One region of the Mesorhizobium sp. M0296 genome, then DNA from elsewhere that is predicted to be linked to it. Evidence: riboswitches for the same ligand, from Rfam matches in the RefSeq annotation. Region 1 holds a riboswitch; each other region holds the start of a gene.
The links. A riboswitch is a leader RNA that binds a small molecule or an ion and turns the genes downstream of it on or off. The one in region 1 is predicted to bind cobalamin.

Region 2: another riboswitch for cobalamin. It lies ahead of NKI97_RS29355 (DUF1636 family protein); the one in region 1 lies ahead of metE (5-methyltetrahydropteroyltriglutamate--homocysteine S-methyltransferase).
Region 3: another riboswitch for cobalamin. It lies ahead of NKI97_RS12185 (CbtB domain-containing protein); the one in region 1 lies ahead of metE (5-methyltetrahydropteroyltriglutamate--homocysteine S-methyltransferase).

Annotation. Positions count from the first base shown of each region.
Region 1 covers NZ_JAMYRZ010000016.1:39,330-46,124, reverse strand. Annotated here, with positions in the region: gene NKI97_RS17150 (transposase) at 1-55, opposite strand, end outside; partial or broken gene NKI97_RS17145 (MFS transporter) at 337-1,659, shown strand; gene NKI97_RS17140 (helix-turn-helix transcriptional regulator) at 1,872-2,705, shown strand; gene NKI97_RS17135 (hypothetical protein) at 3,023-3,154, opposite strand; partial or broken gene NKI97_RS17130 (MFS transporter) at 3,890-4,168, shown strand; cobalamin riboswitch at 4,680-4,880, shown strand; gene metE (5-methyltetrahydropteroyltriglutamate--homocysteine S-methyltransferase) at 4,976-6,795, shown strand, end outside.
Region 2 covers NZ_JAMYRZ010000043.1:15,699-22,493, reverse strand. Annotated here, with positions in the region: gene NKI97_RS29385 (NADH-quinone oxidoreductase subunit D) at 1-1,005, opposite strand, end outside; gene NKI97_RS29380 (NADH-quinone oxidoreductase subunit C) at 1,006-1,608, opposite strand; gene NKI97_RS29375 (hypothetical protein) at 1,605-2,144, opposite strand; gene NKI97_RS29370 (NuoB/complex I 20 kDa subunit family protein) at 2,151-2,732, opposite strand; gene NKI97_RS29365 (NADH-quinone oxidoreductase subunit A) at 2,723-3,088, opposite strand; gene NKI97_RS29360 (winged helix-turn-helix domain-containing protein) at 3,424-4,626, shown strand; gene NKI97_RS35560 (hypothetical protein) at 4,693-5,025, shown strand; cobalamin riboswitch at 5,306-5,509, shown strand; gene NKI97_RS29355 (DUF1636 family protein) at 5,548-5,982, shown strand; gene cobW (cobalamin biosynthesis protein CobW) at 5,979-6,795, shown strand, end outside.
Region 3 covers NZ_JAMYRZ010000010.1:40,227-47,021, reverse strand. Annotated here, with positions in the region: gene cobO (cob(I)yrinic acid a,c-diamide adenosyltransferase) at 1-321, opposite strand, end outside; gene cobU (bifunctional adenosylcobinamide kinase/adenosylcobinamide-phosphate guanylyltransferase) at 323-844, opposite strand; gene NKI97_RS12190 (CbtA family protein) at 837-1,619, opposite strand; gene NKI97_RS12185 (CbtB domain-containing protein) at 1,635-1,814, opposite strand; cobalamin riboswitch at 1,851-2,048, opposite strand; gene NKI97_RS12180 (SRPBCC family protein) at 2,138-2,563, shown strand; gene NKI97_RS12175 (heparan-alpha-glucosaminide N-acetyltransferase) at 2,782-3,780, shown strand; gene NKI97_RS12170 (methyltransferase family protein) at 3,797-4,303, shown strand; gene NKI97_RS12165 (MerR family transcriptional regulator) at 4,323-4,709, opposite strand; gene mgtE (magnesium transporter) at 4,850-6,247, opposite strand; gene NKI97_RS12155 (SRPBCC family protein) at 6,594-6,795, opposite strand, start outside.

The DNA of each region.
Region 1 (6,795 bases):
GATAATTGCGCTTTTGTTTGACTTCCACAGTGAATGGTCGCGTCTGCCGCCTCATAGTTCCTTCCTGAATAGGAGAATGAAGTCGCCGCTCGAATTTTTGGCGCTTCCTGCTTAGCGCGGAGCATTATCGTATAGCCGCTCAACGGGCAAGTGATGCCGGTCTTCGATGGCCATCTGGGGAGATTTGAGCGGCTTCGCGCGTCCTGCGCATGCCTGTAAGCCAAGTTTTCTGGGTTAGCAGGCGCGCCACTGTGGCAGCTTGGCTTGTACGGCGAGGCCACGGTTGAGGGAGGCGAACCAAATCCAGCCCCGCGCTCGATCCCGAAGCTTCCCACAATGCCGAAGAGAACATCTTCACTCGTTCCTTTTCAGCACAAGACCTTCCGTTCGCTATGGTCGGCTGCACTCGTTTCGAACCTTGGCACCCTAGTGGACGGTGTGGCGGCGGCTTGGCTGATGACGAGCATCGCGCCTCCCATGGAATGGTGGCGCTCGTCCAGTCATCGACCACCCTCCCCTACATGATCTTTTCGCTCGCGGCGGGAGCGCTCGCGGACAACTTTGACCGTCGCCGGATCATGTTGACTGCGCAACTGCTGATGGTCTGCGTATCCGCCTTCCTGGCGTTCCTGACCTATGCGGGGGAAATGACACCCTGGACCCTTCTGGGTCTCACCTTTCTGATCGGCTGTGGTTGGGCATTGCACGATCCCTCTTGGCAAGCCTCGATGGGGGATATCCTGCCTCGCGAACACCTGCCTAGCGCGGTTGCGCTCAACGGCATGAGCTACAATCTAATGCGCAGCATCGGGCCGGCGATTGGCGGCATAATCGTGGCCACAGCCGGTGCGGCCTTCGCGTTCCTCTTCAACGTCTTTTGCTACTTCGCTCTGATCGCTGCGCTGTTGCGGTGGAAAGCCGTACGGGCACGACAAGCGCTGCCGCGGGAGGCTTTCGGCAGTGCGATGGCGGCCGGCTTCCGTTACGTGCTCTTGTCGCCGAACCTTCTCAAGGTGATGTGCCGGAGTTTCATTTTCGGCCTCACCGTCGTTGTCATTTTGGCTCTCCTGCCGTTGGTTGCTCGCGAACAGGTCAAAGGGACCGCGGTCATCTACGGCGTGACGCTTGGCTTCTTCGGCCTGGGAGCGATTTGCGGCGCGCTCCTCATCGGGCGGGTCCGAGAAGTTCTCTCCAACGAATGGGTCATTCGCGGTGCGTTCTTTATATTGGCGATCAGCTGCTTCTTTCGGGCATGGAGCGAGCACGTTGGGCTGAGCTGTCTGCTCTTCATGCCAGCCGGTGCGGCCTGGATTCAATCATTCTCGCTGTTTAACGTCACAGTGCAGCTTTCGGCGCCACGGTGGGTGGTTGGACGCGCCCTGTCTCTCTATCAGACGGCCACATACGGCGGCATGGCGGCGGGAAGCTGGCTTTGGGGCGAACTGGCGGATGTCCAAGGTGTTTCGGGAGCCTTGCTCGTCCGCCAGCTGGTTCTTGTGATTGGGGGACTGATGGGCATCCTTCTGCGTCAGCCGGATTTTGAAACGCTCAATCTGGATCCGACCAACAAGTTCACCGAACCGACGCTGCAACTTGACCTGCGGCCACGAAGCGGTCCGATCATGGTGATGGTTCGACTATCGTGTCGATCAGAGAGATCCAGACTCGCCCACAATAATTATCTGAATTTCAGGACTAATTTTTGATCGCCCATTCGTGCTGTGTACCAGCCCTGTGTCTTGCGCAAGTGGTCACGAACGGCTGCCGGAGCCTCGAAGACGCCCTAAAAACACATGCTGCGATTTTTGAACACGCTTGACGTGTTAGATTAATTCATCCACAATGCGTGTATTGAACACGCGAGGTGAGTTATGAACATAAAAGAACTTAGGGTTCGACTGGGCATGACTCAAAAAGATTTGGCAGAGCAGATGGCAACGACGCAACAGACTGTGGCCCGTTGGGAAACAGGCAAAACGCAGTTGAACGTCGAGCAGATCAAGGACCTTTGTCTCACGTTGAAATGCACAGTCGAGGAGCTGCTGGGCTGGAAGATTGATGTCGAGGAGTGGCGCACGAGCCCGTTTGCAATTGCCGATGCCGAAACGCGATACGGCACGCTCAGAATCAAGATGACTGTTGGCAGCCGCCAATATCCTATCGATGAAAAGGCGCGTGAATCGATCTTACATCAGTTGAAGGAACTTCATAATCTTCGTAGAAATAACACAAGCAGGCCATGGCTGTATTGTTGGAGCCTTGACAACAAAATACTCTTGATCAATCCGCAATATGTCCGCACCATTGAGCTTATCGGTGACGATGTAGAGGAGATGCCAGAGTATTATCATCCAGAAATCTATCGGGCTTTGGATGACTGGGATAAGGGTGAGGCTTCAGGAAAGCTGAAGAAAGAATGCGATGCCATCATCGCAGAGATGGGTGATCAGGAAGCCGTGCGCATGGCCTCCTATGTTCGCGTCACGTATGACGACGGAGAAGATGAGTGGAACTTCTTGGATGAAGAAACCACTACGACTTTCTTCGGATTGGAAGCTGCGACCTTTGACGTTCCCCAGTGTAGTTTCGCCGAAGTGGAGGAAGAAGGTTACTACCGAGCGCGATACGCCAACCTTGATCGCGTCGCGGTGATGGAGGTTCCAAGCGACCGTTATCACAGATTGACCGCGCCCGAGGAAGCTTAGAATCATCCACGAAGGGCGCATGTTACATATCGACCTTGCGTGCTGCGTTTTCAGTACGAGATGACGTTAATCGTAGGTAGTGGCAGGTAAGAGTGCTCGACCAGAAGCTCAACTGCCTCCTCAATATCGCTGCCGATGTGCCGCAGGACACGCCCACGGGAGCGTGGATAGACGTGAAGTTCCTGCACTCCACGGTCCGCTCTCCCATCGCCGGTGTGTGCCCGACGCCATCTTGTGGACGAGCTTGGCCGCCTGCACCCGCTTGTATTCCGGCTTGCGGTCCGCCTGGGCGGTCCGCCGCGATGGTTATCTCCATGTCAATCGGCGCCGAACTTTGACTGCCCGCTGCTTTTGATGAAATTGGCGAGGTCCCGCGCATAATCACTCTTGGTCTTCTCCTCGAGGCCCTGTGTCGCGAACTTGTGGTCCAGCAGGGCAAACAGGTCCAAGTCCCCCTCCGCCCGTGGCGCTGGCTTGCCCTCACCGCCCTCGGCTTCCCAATTGGGAACCGCTTCTGCGCCTCATCGGGTGAATAGTCGCCTCCGGCTTCCTGAGATTCGTTTCAGCCGCAAGCTGGATTGCCTTGAAGGCAGCGTGAACACGCCGGTTCGTGAGGGGATCGGTGTTCACGCCCCGCTCAACGAACAGTTCATCGACTGTAGGACCGAACCAGCGGTCAAGCCCTCCTCTTTGCCCTTGTTTAGCCGCTGGACCGCTTTCCAGATGCCTTCCCCCCGGTTCGCTGTCCATCATGCCGACCAAGCGAGCGTAGAGGATGCCCGCGAGGGCCTGGAAATGCTTGTTGGTGAGCGGCTGAGGGCCTTGCCTGAACCGCTGCCAGAACTCATGGAGCGCAGCGTCCGTCTCGCGATGCCGCCTCTTGGCCTCGCGGGGTCTTTGGTATCGAGGCTGACCTTGACGGTTGTGACCGCTTTCACCGTTCTGATGGTGCCGCCAACGGGAATTGTCACCCTTCCATCGAGTGGAATATCCTTCAAATCGGCAGGCGCGCGTTGCCGAAGAGTAATACAAGCCAGTCTTCTTATGCTGCCAAGGTCCGGGCATTCTCAAGCTCATGTGTACCACCCCTGTGTACCAGACAGGCGGCAAAAAGACCAAGAAAGTCAGATAGTTGTTCCCTATCAAAGGGAGTAAGCTGGTGTTGCGGGAGAGGATTGAAACTTCTCGGTGTGATGACATCGTGGCGAAAAGCCCGGCTGCGAGATGGCACCAGACAATGGGCGTTGCTGCGTGACCTGGAAAAGCCCGAACTATGGACCGAGTGTTATCACGTGCCAACCTGGGTCGAATATGTTCGCCACAACAACAGGCAGACCCAGGATGACGCCGAAATCGTTGCGCGCCTGGAAGCGCTGCACCGTGGCGATTGCCCGCCCAAGACGCATTACAAGATCGAACGCCAAACCGTGCGCGTGCACGACGATTTGCCGCTCAGGCCTCACTCGGGACAGGACTTGAGCTGGCCCGATGGTTTGCGCGCGGTTACCTTGAGCCGGTGGCTGCGAACGAGCAGTTCGAGACGTCGGCCTCGATCCTCCGCAACACGGCGCTGCACCGGGCCTCGGGTGCTCCCCTCAAAATCGTTGTGTCGTGTCACCGAGGGCATTACGGCCAACCCGTTCCAAATGGGCAACAGCCTCGCCATTGAGTCGAATGTGGTCGCGAGCAGATCACCAAAGAGGCGGTCGGAACCTTGGAGCCGAAGTTCGATGCCGAGATGGCGTTCGCATGATGCGGCAAGCAGCACCACGGCCTTGCCGGTATGTTTGCCGCCGGCAGCCGACGAACTCCTATCCTCCTGGACCGCTGTGCGTCATTGCTTTGATTTACCGGCCGCTCAAGGCTTCCACAGTTTTCGCTTTCGAGGCGACTTTTGGGAACATACCAACGGAAATTTAACATAACGACATAAACATTTCTTTATGCGGCATTGACTAAGAAGCGAACTGCTGTAATTGTCTCCCGTGTCGTGGTTCTCCGTACGGCGCTGCCGCAGCGGAGCTAAGAGGGAAGCCGGTGCGATGCCGGCGCTGCCCCCGCAACTGTTAGCGGCAAGCCAACCCCACTCATGTCACTGAGGCGAATAGCCTTGGGAAGACGGGTAGAGGCTATGACCCCGCGAGCCAGGAGACCTGCCACGGCGAATTACGTCCACGGGCGGGGTGTCTCGGTGGCCGCTGCAGCCTGGCGTTCGTGCCGACCTGCTAGCGCCTTCCTTGTCACCGACGCCCCAACCATCGGGGTATGGCATGACTGTCTCTCAGCAAATTCCTGTAGCAACGCTCGGCGTGCCGCGCTTCGGTCGTCGGCGAGAACTGAAATTCGCGCTTGAAAGCTACTGGTCCGGAAAATCGTCCGCTGCCGACCTTCTCACGACGGCGAAGGCGCTCCGTGCCGCTAGCTGGGAGGAGCAGCGCGATCGCGGCGTGTCGAAAATCCCGTCGAACGACTTCTCGCTTTACGACCATGTGCTCGACACCGCAGCCATGGTCGGCGCCCTTCCGTCCCGTTACGCCTGGAATGGCGGCGAGATCCCACTCGACATCTACTTCGCCATGGCGCGCGGCAACCAAGGTCAGACGGAGGATTGCGGGCACGGTGGTCACCAGCATGCGGCTTATCGGCCTGGTGTAACCGCGATGGAAATGACCAAGTGGTTTGACACCAACTATCATTACATTGTGCCGGAACTAGACGATGATCAGACGCTCGCCCTTTCGTCGACGAAGCCGGTTGATTACTTCCTCGAGGCTAAAGCCCTGGGCATTCACACACGCCCAGTCATCCTTGGACCGGTCACCTTCCTCAAGCTGGCGAAATCGCCTGCCGAAGGCTTCGATCCCATCGCGCTCCTACCACGGCTTCTGCCCGTCTACGAGCAACTCCTGCGGAGCTTGAAGCTGTCGGGTGCCGATTGGGTGCAGATCGATGAGCCAGCGCTTGTCCTCGATCTGAACCCGAACGAACGAGCTGCGTTCGAATTCGCCTATGGCCACCTGTCAAAAGCCGCGCCCGAGTTGAAAATCATGCTGGCTACCTATTTCGGGCCCCTGGGAGACAATCTCGAAACCGCGGTTTCTCTGCCCCTGGCCGGGCTGCATATTGATCTCGTGCGCGCTCCCGAGCAGCTGGAAACGGTGGGTCGGCTCGCACCGAAGGATCTGGTGCTCTCGCTTGGCTTGATCGATGGCCGCAACGTCTGGCGTGCGAACCTGCCCGCCATTCTCGACCGCATCAAACCGATCGTCGCCGGCTGGCCCTTGGACCGCGTCGAGATCGCGCCTTCGTGCTCGATGCTGCATGTGCCGATCGACCTGCGCATGGAGACAGAACTCGACGCCGACATCAGGTCGTGGCTCGCCTTCGCGGCCCAGAAGACCGACGAGTTGGTGTTGCTTGCCCGGGCCCTGTCCCAAGGCAGGGATGCGGTGGCAGGCGCGTTGAAAGCGTCTGCCGAGGCTGCCGCCACTCGCGTGACATCCACGAAGATCCATGACCCGCTTGTTGAGGGGCGGATCGCCAGCATTGACGACAGCATGAAGCGACGAGAGAGCGCTTTTGCCGAGCGCTCCAGAGTCCAGGCCGGCACGCTCGGGCTGCCGCCGTTCCCGACGACGACCATCGGGTCCTTCCCGCAGACGCCGCAGGTACGCAGGGCGCGGGCCGCTCATGCGAAGGGCCAGCTGAGCTATGTCGACTACGAGACCTTCCTGAAGAAGGAGATCGAGGCTGCAATTCGCTGGCAGGAAGAGATCGGGCTGGACGTGCTGGTGCACGGTGAGTTCGAACGAAACGACATGGTACAGCATTTCGGCGAGCAGCTGTCCGGCTTCGCCTTCACCCAGCATGCCTGGGTGCAGAGCTATGGGTCGCGTTACGTGCGCCCCCCCATCATCTTCGGCGACGTATCGAGGCCCAATCCGATCACGCTGCGCTGGTGGCAATTCGCCCAGTCGCTTACGGAAAACCCTGTGAAGGCAATGCTCACAGGCCCGGTGACCATTCTCAACTGGTCTTTTGTTCGCGACGACGTACCCCGCTCCGAAGCATGCCGCCAGATCGCGCTCGC
Region 2 (6,795 bases), on a different contig from region 1:
CGCCTCGACCGCCGCATAGACCTCGCCGGCCGGCACGCGGTAGCCTTCGGTGTAGAGCTTGAAATGATGGATCAGCGCTTCCATCGAGCGCTTCATCGCCGCGCGCTTCGGCGGCACCACCTTGCCGTCAAGGTTGGACACCGGCCCGCTGCCCTCCTTACCGAGCAACAGATCGACGCACTGGCGCATGATTTTCGCCGACTGCCGCATCTCTTCCATGCGCACCAGATAGCGGTCGAAACAGTCACCGTTCTTGCCGATCGGAATGTCGAAATCCATCTCGGCATAGCATTCGTAGGGCTGCGATTTGCGCAGGTCCCACGGCGCGCCCGAGCCGCGCACCATGACGCCGGAAAAACCCCAGGCCCAGGCGTCGGCCAGAGACACCGTCGCGATGTCGACATTGCGCTGCTTGAAGATGCGGTTGCCGGTCAAGAGTGAGTCGAGGTCGTCGACCGATTTCAGGAATGGGTCGATCCACTTGCCGATGTCCTCGATCAGCTTCTGCGGCAGATCCTGATGCACGCCGCCGGGGCGGAAATAGGCCGCGTGCATGCGCGAACCCGAGGCGCGCTCGTAGAACACCATCAGCTTTTCGCGCTCGACGAAGCCCCACAGCGGCGGCGTCAGCGCGCCGACATCCATCGCCTGCGTCGTCACATTGAGGATGTGCGACATGATGCGGCCGATTTCCGAATAGAGCACTCGGATCAACTGGCCGCGCTTTGGCACCTCGATGCCGAGCAGACGCTCGGCGGCAAGCGCAAAGGCATGCTCCTGGTTCATCGGCGCGCAATAATCGAGCCGGTCGAGATAGGGCACGGCCTGCAGATAAGTCTTGGCCTCGATCAGCTTTTCCGTGCCGCGGTGCAACAGCCCGATATGCGGGTCAACGCGATCGACGACTTCGCCGTCAAGCTCCAGCACCAGGCGCAAAACGCCGTGCGCCGCTGGATGTTGCGGGCCAAAATTGATGTTGAAGTTGCGAACGGAGGTTTCAGCCATTTACTGCTTTGCCTTTTCATCCCCCGGAAGCACGTAATCCGTACCTTCCCACGGAGACAGAAAATCGAAATTGCGGAATTCCTGCTTGAGCTCCACTGGCTCGTAGATGACGCGCTTGGCTTCGTCGTCGTAACGCACCTCGACGAAGCCGGTCAGCGGAAAGTCCTTGCGCAGCGGATGGCCTTCAAAGCCGTAATCGGTCAGAATCCGCCGCAGATCGGGATGGCCTGAAAACAGCACGCCATAGAGATCATAGGTCTCGCGCTCGAACCAGTCGGCGCCGGGATAAATCCCGGTGATTGACGGCACCAGCGTCTCTTCGTCGGCCTGGACCTTGATTCGGATGCGGATATTCTGTCTCGGCGACAGCAAATGATAGACGACGTCGAAGCGCTTCGCCCGCGATGGATAATCGGCGCCGCAGACGTCGATGATCGAAATGAACTGGCATTTCGGGTCGTCGCGCAGGAAGGTCACCACCTCGATCAGGTCGCGCGGCTCGACTGGGATGGTGAGTTCGCGATAGGCGAATACCGCCTCGCCGATCCGGCCGACCAGTTTCTCGCCGAGATAGGTCGAGAGATCATTCAACGCCTGGGTCATGACAGCCTCGCCAACCAGTCCAGAATCTTGCGTGAGTCTTCCGGATCTTTCTCACCGAACCAACCGCTCTCCGTGGCCGCGTCAATGGTCAAAAAAACCTGGCATTCATCATCGTCACCCAGCTCGCCAAAAAACAGCTTTCCGACAAACTGCCGGGTTTCGAGGTTTGCCGGGTCCCCGTTCAGGGCAACGCACTCCACAAACAACTTTTCGGTAACTGCTCCCTGGCCCGGCGCCGAAGAGGAAAGCTTGGCCGACATTTCAGCAGTCAGGTTCTTGGTTCGATCGCCAAGCGAACGCAGTCTCACGTCGCCATGATAAAAGACTATTCGTGGGTCGCTTGTCGGCTCAGCCTCCCAATCATTTAGTCGAATGTCGACACCGAGACCAGCAGCACCAAATTTCGTATCTGCTAAAAGCGCAGAAGAATAAAACGTCGAACCGGCGTCCGTTTTTACAAATCGCTGTTCAGACGTCTTGAACATCAAATCCAGCCAAGGCTCAGGGTTGCCATGAATAATCCCATCTTCATCCACGGCGATTTACCGCTCGATCGTGCCGGTGCGGCGGATCTTCTTCTGCAGCAGAAGGATGCCGTAAAGCAGCGCTTCGGCGCTCGGCGGGCAGCCGGGCACGTAGATGTCGACCGGCACGATGCGGTCGCAGCCGCGCACCACCGAATAGGAATAATGATAATAGCCGCCGCCATTGGCGCAGGAGCCCATCGAGATGACGTAGCGCGGCTCCGGCATCTGATCGTAGACCTTGCGCAGCGCCGGCGCCATCTTGTTGGTCAGCGTGCCGGCGACGATCATGATGTCGGACTGGCGCGGGGACGCGCGCGGCGCGACACCGAACCTCTCCGAGTCATAGCGCGGCATCGACGTATGGATCATCTCGACCGCGCAGCAGGCGAGACCGAAGGTCATGAACATCAACGAGCCGCTGCGCGCCCAGGTGATCAGCGCCTCGGTCGAGGTGACGAGAAAGCCCTTGTCGGCGAGCTCGTTGTTGATCTCCAGGAAGAATGGATCGTCGGACCCGACCGGCCTGCCGGTGTTGGGGTCGATGAGGCCCTTGGGCTTCGGCGCGACGAGCGTGCCGGAACTGTCGTTCAATCCCATTCCAGCGCTCCTTTTTTCCATTCATAGGCAAAGCCGATGGTCAGCACCGCCAAAAACACCATCATCGACCAGAAACCGAGCATGCCGATCTGGCTGAACGACACCGCCCAAGGAAACAGGAAGGCCACCTCCAGATCGAAGATGATGAACAGGATCGACACCAAGTAGAAGCGGATATCGAACTTCATGCGGGCGTCGTCGAACGAGTTGAAGCCGCACTCATAGGCGGAAAGCTTTTCCGGATCGGGGTTGCGGTAGGCCACCAGGAACGGTGCAGCGAGCAGCGCCAGCCCGACGATCAGCGCCACGCCGATGAACAGGACGATGGGCAGGTACGAACCTAAAAGTGCGTTCATGCTGCAGTTTCCGTTGGCGGCCAATCCACTCTGATTACAGCACCGGACCCACTTGCGGAAGCGTGACAGTTTAACCACTGAACCGTTTTAAGGGGGCTCTATGCTGCAACGCGGCGAGGGTTAGCGCAGCGCTTTCGGCGAAGCAAGTCAAACCTTGTTCAAATCGCGGTGCTGGACGGCATATCCGGGAAAACTGGTCCGATCCGCTCCTGTTTGATTTCCTTCACTTTTTACTCCACTTTTCTCTCCTGACATGGATGCCGCCAAAACCCTGCTAGCATGGCACGGAATCGCAGGTCATTTTCTCTGTCTAAAATCCTCCGGATGCCGCCTTCATGAAGGAAAAAATCTCGCTTGCCACGGCCCGCCGCATCGCGCTCGCGGCACAGGGATTCAATGACCCGCGACCCACCGGCACGCCTGACCGCCGGCATCTGGCCCGCGTGCTTGCCCGTACCGGCCTGCTGCAGATCGATTCCGTCAGCGCCGTGGTGCGCGCCCACTATATGCCGCTCTATTCGCGGCTTGGCCCTTACAAGCTGGCGCTGCTCGACGACGCCGCCGTAACGCGCAAGCGCATGGTCTTCGAATATTGGGCGCACGAAGCCTCCTTCTTGCCGGTCGAGACCTATCCGTTGATGCGCTGGCGCATGCAGCGGGCCGAGGGCGGCGACGAAATGTACAGCGGACTGGCCAAATGGGGCCGCGAGCACGCCGCCTATATCGAAGACATCTATCGCGAGGTCGCCGAACGAGGCCCGATCGCAGCGTCGGCTTTCGAAGGGCAGAAGGGTTCGGGCGGCTGGTGGGGCTGGAGCCATGCCAAGCACGCCTTCGAATGGCTGTTCTGGGCCGGCCGCATCACCACGGCGCATCGCCGCGGCTTCGAACGGTTCTACGATCTGCCGGAGCGCGTATTGCCGCCGGCGGTACTCGCGCTACCGGTTCCCTGTCCCGAGGATGCTCACCGCGAATTGCTGCGCATCTCGGCCCGCGCCCACGGCATCGCCACGGCAGGAGACCTGCGCGACTATTTCCGCCTCTCGCCCGCCGACATCAAGGGCCGCATCGAGGAGTTGGTCGAGGCCGGCGACCTGTTGCCGGTGAGCGTCGAAGGCTGGAACAAAACAGCCTATCTCCACAAGGACGCCCGTTTGCCGCGCAAGATCGAGGCGCGCGCCTTGCTCGCGCCGTTCGATCCTGTCGTCTTCGAGCGGTCGCGCACCGAGCGGTTGTTCGATTTCCACTACCGCATCGAGATCTACACGCCGGCCGAAAAGCGCCGGTATGGCTATTATGTGCTGCCATTCCTGCTCGGCGACAGCATCGTCGGGCGCGTTGACCTCAGGGCCGACCGCCCGGCCGGCGTACTGCGCGTCCATGCCGCCTATGCGGAGCCCGGCGCCTCGCTGCAAACCGCAGCCGAACTCTTCGAGGAATTGAAGCAGATGCAGGGCTGGCTCGGGCTTGAGCGCATCGAGGTGACAGCTGCCGGCGACCTTGGCCAGCCGCTAGCGGATGTTGCCGCCGTAGGGTAGTGGGCAGTTTGAAATTTCGGAGATTTTCTACCTGCGCTTTGGCTAGCTCTACGCTATGATCGAGAAATGGCTACACCGGACAGGTCGCACGTAGAAATCGTTCAAAACGGAATATGGCATTTGAGCCCCGTCGAGGACGTCGCCGGAATGAACGGCGGCGTGCGATGCGCTTCATGCAAGCAGCTGGGTAAGGTGCACAGAGCATCGGTCAATGGCATGCGCGCACATTTCGAGCATCACCAAGCCAACCCGGAATGCGAACTCAGCTACCGCAGTCCTGCTAGCAAAGCAATACGATGGCCAAGCACCCCAAGCGCCCACGCGATCCCAACGAACTCGCACAGGCAAGCTTTGGGAGATCGGCGACATTGTGGCGTTGATCGCGGGGAAGGAAGCTGAAAATCCTATGGTGCGTGGCCCTTATGAAAAGCGTTATAACTATCCGCCGTCGAACTAAGTTTGTCCTCTTGGCGGTCCTCGTAGTTCTCGTATTTGCCGGCTATTCCGAGCGTTACAGGCTGGGTCAGCACCTATGCCGCAACTTCATAGATACCTGGATTGAAAGGAGCGGATACATATTGTGCTATCGCGCTCCATAGCGTGGCGCGGACTCACGTCGGAATTTCAAACTGATCCATTACCCGCCATAGACGTGCGTTGACACGACTACCCCCACAAGCCTAAATCCGTTCCAGACGGTCCCCTGCCCGCAACGGCAAGGGCCAAGAGGGAATGCGGTGCGAAATCTCGATTTCAAATCCGCGGCTGTCCCCGCAACTGTAAGCGACGAGCCAAGGCCGAAAACCACTGGGATGTTCCCGGGAAGGCGGCACCCAGGCGATGACCCGCGAGCCAGGAGACCTGCCGTCTAGGACATAAGAATCCGATCGCCTGGCGGGTTTTCCGGGCAAGGAGCCTGATTTGGAACGCGACAGCAGTTTTCCGGCTGAGACAGCGGATTTATTGTCCGGCCTTGGTGATTCCCCGGCCGGCGTTACCGTCATCGTCTGCTCGTCATGCCGTGACGAGACCGGTTCGGACGCTCATCCGCGCGCCGGCGAACTGCTCGCAGAGGACACGCGCCGCGCCGCTTCCAGCGAAAACATCAAAATCCGCACCGTCGAATGCCTCGGCAATTGCAAGCGCCGGCTCAGCGCGGCCATGCTGCGCGACGGCTGCTGGAGTTACGTCTTCGGTGATCTGACCACGACCAGCGGCGCCGATCTCGTCACCGGGGCAAAGCTGTTTGCCACCTCGACGGATGGGCTCATTCCTTGGCGCGGCCGTCCCGATTGCCTGAAGCGCGGCCTTGTTGCCCGCATCCCTCCCCTCGACCTTTTGAAGGACCTGACATGACCGCTGCCTCCCTTTCACGCGTTTCCTGCACCGTGGTCACCGGCTTTCTCGGCGCCGGCAAGACGACGTTGATCCGCCATTTGCTCGAAAACGCCAAAGGCAAGCGCCTGGCCATCATCGTCAACGAGTTCGGCGACATCGGCATCGACGGCGAGATTCTGAAGGGCTGCGCCATCGACACCTGCCCCGAGGAAAACATCGTCGAGCTGGCCAATGGTTGCATCTGCTGCACCGTCGCCGATGATTTCGTACCGGCGCTGGACCAGATCCTGTCGCTGACGCCGAGGGTCGACCACATCCTGATCGAGACATCCGGCCTCGCTTTGCCCAAGCCGCTGGTCCAGGCCTTCCAGTGGCCGTCGGTGAAAAGCCGCGTGACGGTGGACGGCGTCATTGCCGTGGTCGACGGACCGGCGCTGGCTGATGGCCGCGTAGCCAACGACATGGACGCCCTGCAGGCCCAGCGCGCGCAGGACGAGACGCTCGACCATGACGATCCGGTCGAGGAAGTGTTCGAAGACCAGCTCGCCTGCGCCGACCTGATCATCCTGTCGAAGAGCGACCTGATGGACGCAGCCGGCTCGGCCCGTGCCAATGCCGTCATCGGCAAGCACGTTGCGCGGGCGGTGAAGATCGTACCGACTTCGCAAGGCAAGGTCGACCCGTCGGTGCTGCTCGGCCTCGGCCTCGCCGTCGAGGACGACATCGAGAACCGCAAGACCCACCACGACGACGAGCTCGACCACGAACATGACGATTTTGACTCGTTCGTCATCGACATCGCGTCTGTGTCCAACCCGGACGAGCTCGCAC
Region 3 (6,795 bases), on a different contig from region 1:
CAGGTCCTGTGTCTCCCAGGTAAAGCCCTCGCCCATGGCGTGCCAGACGACGCGATCGCCAAAACTAGCAAACGCGTCCTTCTCGCCGGTGTGCCACTTGCCCTTGATGAACTGGACGACGCCGACGCGCTTGCCATAGCCGAGCATCCTGAGCGCCAGCCCGAAGGCGGCCGTGGTCTTGCCCTTGCCCGGTCCGGTGTTGACGATCAGCAGCCCCTTCTCGACCGTCTTGGCCGCGACCTCGGCGTCCTGCACCGCCTTGCGCTTGGCCATCTTGGCGCGGTGGCGTTCTTCGTCCTTGGGATCGACAGTATCAGCCATGTCATTTCACCTTGAGCGGCAGCCCCGCCACCATCAAAAGCACGGTGCTGGCAACAGCCGCGACATCCTGATTCAACCGACCGGCGGCGTCGCGAAACCGTCTTGCCAGCGCATTGTCCGGCACGATGCCCTGGCCGACCTCGTTGGACACCACGAACCACGGCCCACGCGGCCGCGACAACACATCGGCCAGCCTCCGGCATTCGGCCTCGACATCATGGTCGGCCAGCATATGGTTGGTCAGCCACAGCGTCAGGCAGTCGATCAGCACCGGCTGGCCGTCAGGCAGCGCTCCGATCGCGCCGGCAAGGTCGAGCGGCGCATCGATGGTCGTCCAGCCGGCGCCGCGCCGCGAGCGGTGCAGCGCGATGCGCTGGCGCATCTCCTCGTCATAGGCTTGCGCGGTGGCAATATAGCTCCACGGCGCCGGACAGGCCGTTACCAGCCTCTCGGCATGCGCGCTCTTGCCGGAGCGCCCACCGCCGATGACCAGGGTCAGTGCCCCGGCAGCGCGGTCAGGCAAAGCTGTCGCGCAGGCTGGTCGCCGTGCCCGTGAAGCGTCCGCGCACCACGCCGACGACCGCGCCGAGCACCAGCCAGAACACCAGATTGGTCAGCGTCACCGCCACCAAGAACTGGTGGTGCAGGCCTTCCGGGATCGCCGTTTCGAAGCTATCGGGCTGCGGCGCGCCGACGATATGCGGCGCAACGATCAACGCCACGGCAAGAGCCACCAGCGGCAGCGATCTGCGGAAGACGATAAGGCCGAGACCGGCCGCTGTCGCCACCACTGTTGCCCACCACCATATCTGGCGTTGGACAAGGTCGGCCGCCGGCATCGCCGGCAGTTCCGGCGGCAGGCCGAGGCCCGGCGCCAGCGTGAACACGGCAAAGCCGGCAAGCCCCCAGAACACGCCCTGGCGCCAGTTGCCGATGCCGCCGGCGAATTCCGAAACCGCGACCAGGACCAGCGCGAAGCCGATGCCGGTGACGATATTGGCAACGACGCTGAAGGCGAAGCGTTCGAAACCGTCGGCCGGCGCCCAGCCTTCGCCTTCCGCCGGAGCCATTGCTTCAGCCGGTGCCGGCGCGGCGCTGCTCATAGCCGTCGTGCCCGCGGCGTTTTCGGCCGGTGCCGCAGGTGCCGCGGCATGGTCATGGCCGCCGCCGGCCTGTTCGTAGATTTCCGCCTTCAGGATGAGCGGCACCGTGGCATAGGCTTGCATGCAGGCGAGAGCCACGCCGGCCACAAGCCCTGCGATCGCCGCGATGAACACGACGTTGCGAAACAGTGTCATGATGTCAGCCCCTTGTCAGTGGCAGGGAAAGCCCATCGAATGGCGATAGTCGTGCGCGGCATTGTGGACCGCATCGATATGCGAGAAGCCGACAAAGCCCATGACGAAAATGCCGAGGAATGCAGCAAGCGCCAGCTGCATGAGACGCGACTGCGAGGAGGCGGAAGCGCCGAGCGAAACGGAAGCGGTATTCATGTCTTGTCCTTTCGCCCTCCACCCGAGGGCATAGAAGTCAGTTTCCTGTCGCCGGCAGGTCTCCTGGCTCGCGGATCAGCGCCCTTCCCCACCTTCCCGAAGGCGAACCTTCAGTGGCATATGGAGAGGACTACCGCACACAGTTGCGGGGGCAGCCGCGGCATTGGGCAAACAATTTCGCCCGCACCGCATTCCCTCTTGGTTCCAAACGGAACCGACGACATCAGCGACTATAGGCAGAATCGCCGCGCCCGGCAAACCAAATTCCGCCGGATCGTGTGGCGAATGCGCCGCCTCGCCAAGTTCGCAGACCGGCGCCGCGATTGACAATTTTCGCAGCCGGGTGTCGGCTGGCGGTGGGGAGGAAGCCGGCATGCAACCCAGCCCGAACAAGCGATCCCTACAACGGCCTGACGCGGCCCGAGCCGACGCTGCCGTCAAACAGCCTATTGGGACATCGCAGCCTATCAGCGCGATCTCGAGGCCATCTGGTATCGCAACTGGCTGCTCGTCTGCCGCGACGCGAAGCGCTCGCCGATCCGGCCGCGGATATCGACAACATTGTCGCCTTCGGTACCCAGGTGCTGGAGGAGGATGCTGATATCTGCGAGGTCAACCAGATGGGCCTGCGCTCGATGCGCCACAAGGCCGGCGTGCTGATGCCCGAGGAATACGACTTGCACCGCTTCCACAGCTGGGTGCGCGAGCGCCATGCGGCGCTCGCACATCAAAGCGATTTGGGCAGATAGCGCCAGGTGACGAAGCCGCAGGCCGCCGCCAGCAGGCCGAGTGTCGCGAAAACCGCGCCCAGGCCGAAGAACGCCAGCACGCCGGCCAAAAGCTTTCCGGCTCTGGCCTAAAGCAGCTCTGATGCCGACCGGCGCCAACACGACGCAAGGCCCTGCTTCTTTTGACGGTGGCATCCGTGATAGTCGTCTTGCCGGGGCTGAACCAAGACAGCGAGACCATGAGCATCGACACGCCGAGCGCAGCCGTTCAGGATCAACCGAAGTCGAAGCGCATCGCCGTTATCGACATTGCACGCGGCATCGCTTTGCTTGCCATGGCGAGCTATCATTTCACCTGGGACCTCGAATTCTTCGGCTACACCGATCCCGGCCTCACCGCCTTCGGCTGGTGGAAAATCTACGCGCGCTGCATCGCCTCGAGCTTCCTGTTCCTGGTCGGCATCAGCCTCTATCTCGCCCATGGCAAGAAAATCCGCTGGACCGGCTTCTGGAAGCGCTTCGCCACGGTTGCCGGCGCAGCGCTCGCAATATCGCTGGTCACCCGCATCGCCACGCCCGACGGCTTCATCTTCTTCGGCATATTGCACGAGATCGCGCTCGCCAGCCTGCTCGGCCTGGCGTTCCTGCGCCTGCCGGCGCTACTGACGCTTGCCGTGGCGGCCCTCGCCATTGCCGCGCCTTTCTACCTGCGATCTGAGCTTTTCGATCATCCGGCTTTGTGGTGGGTCGGCCTGTCGGCGACCAACCCGCGCTCCAACGACTACGTTCCACTGCTGCCCTGGTTCGGCGCCGTACTTGCCGGCATCGCGGTTACCAAGCTCGCCGCCACCTCCGGCGCGCTGACGCGGCTGTCGGCCTTGGCGCCTGGCCGCTGGGCAAATCCGCTGGTCTTCATCGGCCGGCACAGCCTTGCCTTCTATTTGATCCATCAGCCGGTGCTGATCGGCTCGGTCTGGCTGTTTTCGCAATTCACGCCGGCGCAGGCCGAAACCAGGGAGGTGCGTTTTCTGAAATCCTGCCAGATATCCTGCGAGCAGGCACGCGACACCGAGTTCTGCTCCAGCTATTGTGCCTGCATGCTGGACACTCTCCAGGGCGAAGCCTCGCTTGACCGGCTCTACAGCAACGACCAGTCCCCGGAGTGGAAGGCGCATATTGGCGAGCTCGCCGGCACCTGCACCGCCCAAACCGAGGCGGCGGAACCGGGAACGCGCTAATCGAGGGAGGACAATAATGAGCGACAGTCACCCGAAACCCGTGCAGCAAAATCCTGGGCAGCCGAAGCTGGGGCACATCCCATGGCCGCCGCTGATCTATGTCGCCGCCATCATCGTCAGCGTCGCGCTAGGGCTGTTCTACCCGCTGCCGTGGATCGGCGATCTTCTCGGCGACATCCTGTTCGCCGCCGGCCTTGTGGGGTTGGTGGCGGTTGCCGCGCTCTGGTTCACGGCAATCCGCACCATGATCCGCGCCAAGACGACGCTCAACCCGAACGGCGTGCCTGACCATCTGGTGACCACCGGACCCTTCGCCGTCAGCCGCAACCCGATCTACCTCGCCAACACGCTGCTGCTGGTCAGCCTCGCCTTTGTCACTGGGATCGCCTGGTTCCTGCCGCTGGCAGTCATCGCGGCGTTCCTGACGCAGAAGCTGACGATCGAGAGCGAGGAGAAGGTGCTGACGGCCAAATTCGGCAAGAAATACCGGGACTACGCCAAAAGGGTGCGGCGCTGGATTTGAGCCGGCGCTGACGCCACGCTCATGTGGTGACGCCGAGTTCCACCAGCCGCTCGACGCAGGATTCCTCGGCTTGGTCGAGCTCTGCCAGGGTCTCTTCGAGGTCGCGGCGTTTCTGGCGAAGATCCTCGCGCTTTTCCTCGATGCGCTTGATCATCAGCTTGAGCTGGCCTACCTCGCCGGGCGGCTCCCTGTACATCTGGATGATCTCGCGGATCTCGTTGATCGAGAAGCCGAGCCTTTTTCCCCGCATGATCTGGCGGATGAGATGACGGTCCGATGGGCGGAACAGCCGGGTGCGGCCGCGTCTTACCGGCTGCACCAGCCCTTCGTCCTCATAGAAGCGCAACGTCCGCGTCGACACGTCGAATTCGCGGGTCAGCTCCGTGATCGAATAATATTCCCGCATCGTCACTCCAATGCCCCCGGCCACGCCGCGAGTTCCAACTGGCCGGCGCCGCCGGTGCCCAGGCGCGTACCAGAATCGGCGGACAAGGCACCTTTCAAAGCCTCGCATGGCATTTACGTAAAAGTCAATTGAGGTGACGTTCAGCGCACGCCGAACCACCATGTGGCGAGCCCGAGAAAGGCAAAGAACCCGACGACATCGGTGACCGTGGTGACGAAAACCGCCGAAGCCACAGCCGGATCGATCTTGAAGCGGTCGAGCAGCAGCGGGATAAGGATGCCCGCCAGAGCCGCCACGAACATATTGATGATCATCGCAGCCGCAATGATGCCGCCGAGATTGCGATCGTGGAACCAGGCAGCAGCCACGAGGCCGATCAGGATGGCAAAAATGATGCCGTTGATGAAGCCCACCCCGATTTCGCGGCGGATGATGCGGCCGGCATTGTAGATGTCGAGGTCCCTGGTCGCCAGCGCCCGCACCGTGACCGTCATGGTCTGCGAGCCGGCATTGCCGCCCATGCCGGCGACGATCGGCATCAGCACCGCCAGCGCCACGATATGCTCGATGGTGCGGTCGAACAGGCCGATCACCGAGGCCGCCAGGAAAGCCGTCAAAAGATTGACCAGCAGCCAGGGCACGCGCGAGCGCGAGGTCGAAAAGATGCTGTCCGAGAGTTCTTCGTCGCCGACGCCGCCCATGCGCAGCAGATCTTCCTCGGCCTCCTGCTGGATGACGTCGACGACGTCGTCGATGGTCAGCACGCCGACCAGCCGCTCGTTCTCGTCGACGACGGCGGCGGACAGAAGATCGTATTGTTCGAATTCGCGTGCCGCCTCCTCCTGGTCCATGGTGGCCGGGATGGCATGCCTGGTCTCATGCATGACCTCTTCGACCTTGACCGAGCGCTTGGTACGCAGGATCTGGTCGAGGTCGATGGCGCCGAGCAGCTTGAAGCTCGGATCGATGACGAAGATCTGGCTGAAACGGTCGGGAAGATTGTTGTCCTCGCGCATGTAGTCGATGGTCTGGCCGATCGTCCAGAACGGCGGCACCGCGACGAACTCCGTCTGCATGCGGCGGCCGGCGGTCTCTTCGGGATAGTCAAGCGAACGCCGCAGCCTGATCCGCTCGGTGAACGGCAGCTGCGACAGGATCTCGTCCTGGTCCTCCTGGTCGAGGTCTTCGAGAATGTAGACCGCGTCGTCGGAATCGAGATCCTGCACCGCCTGGGCGATCTGCGCATTGGGCAGACTGTCGACTATGTCGCGGCGGATCGCCTCGTCAACCTCGGTCAGCGCGGAAAAATCGAAATCCTTGCCCAGCAATTCGACCAGCGCGCGTCGCTGTTCCGGGTGCAGGGCCTCGAGCAGGTGGCCGAGTTCCGACTGGTGCAGATCGTCGACTTCGCGCTTCAACGTCAGCGTATCGCGATCGGCGATCGCGGCACCGATCTGGGCGAGGAACGACGACAGGATGACGCCGTCCTCGTCATAGATGTCGGCGCGGCGCTCCTCGGCCGCCCTGGCGCCGGTCATCTGTTCGTCCTGGCCTTCCACCAGCGCCTCCCGCCATCGGATTTCCGGATAAGGTGCCTGTCAGGTCTAGACCATGATCCTGACAATCGGAATCGATTTTGCGAAAGGACCATGCACAACGACAAATTGCTACAGCGCCGTTCGCGCGTCCAAACGACGCGGCGCATACCGGATGGTAGGAGGAGAGGACGTTCTACAAACCTGCGGCGCTGCAAACCTTCGCGGCGGCAGGTAAAGGGCAGCGTATCTCCCCGCCCCCAACCAGATGGGCAGATCGACACTGATTCAAAACGGCGAGGCCGACAGTGCGAGGGCCTCGCTGGTATTGGACTGGAAGGCTTCCCGATCAGGCGGCGTGGCGCTTGGCCTCAGCCGCATAGCGGTCCAGGAGACCGCTCCAGCCACCCTCGGATTCGAAGGCCTCGCGCATCGCCTCTGCGGTTTCGCCCATGTTCTCCAGAAGCCTGTGCTCGAGTTCCACACGCGTCGCGTTCTCGCCGAGCGCGACAAAGCGGATCTCGACTTCGGTCAGCAATGCCGGATCGTAG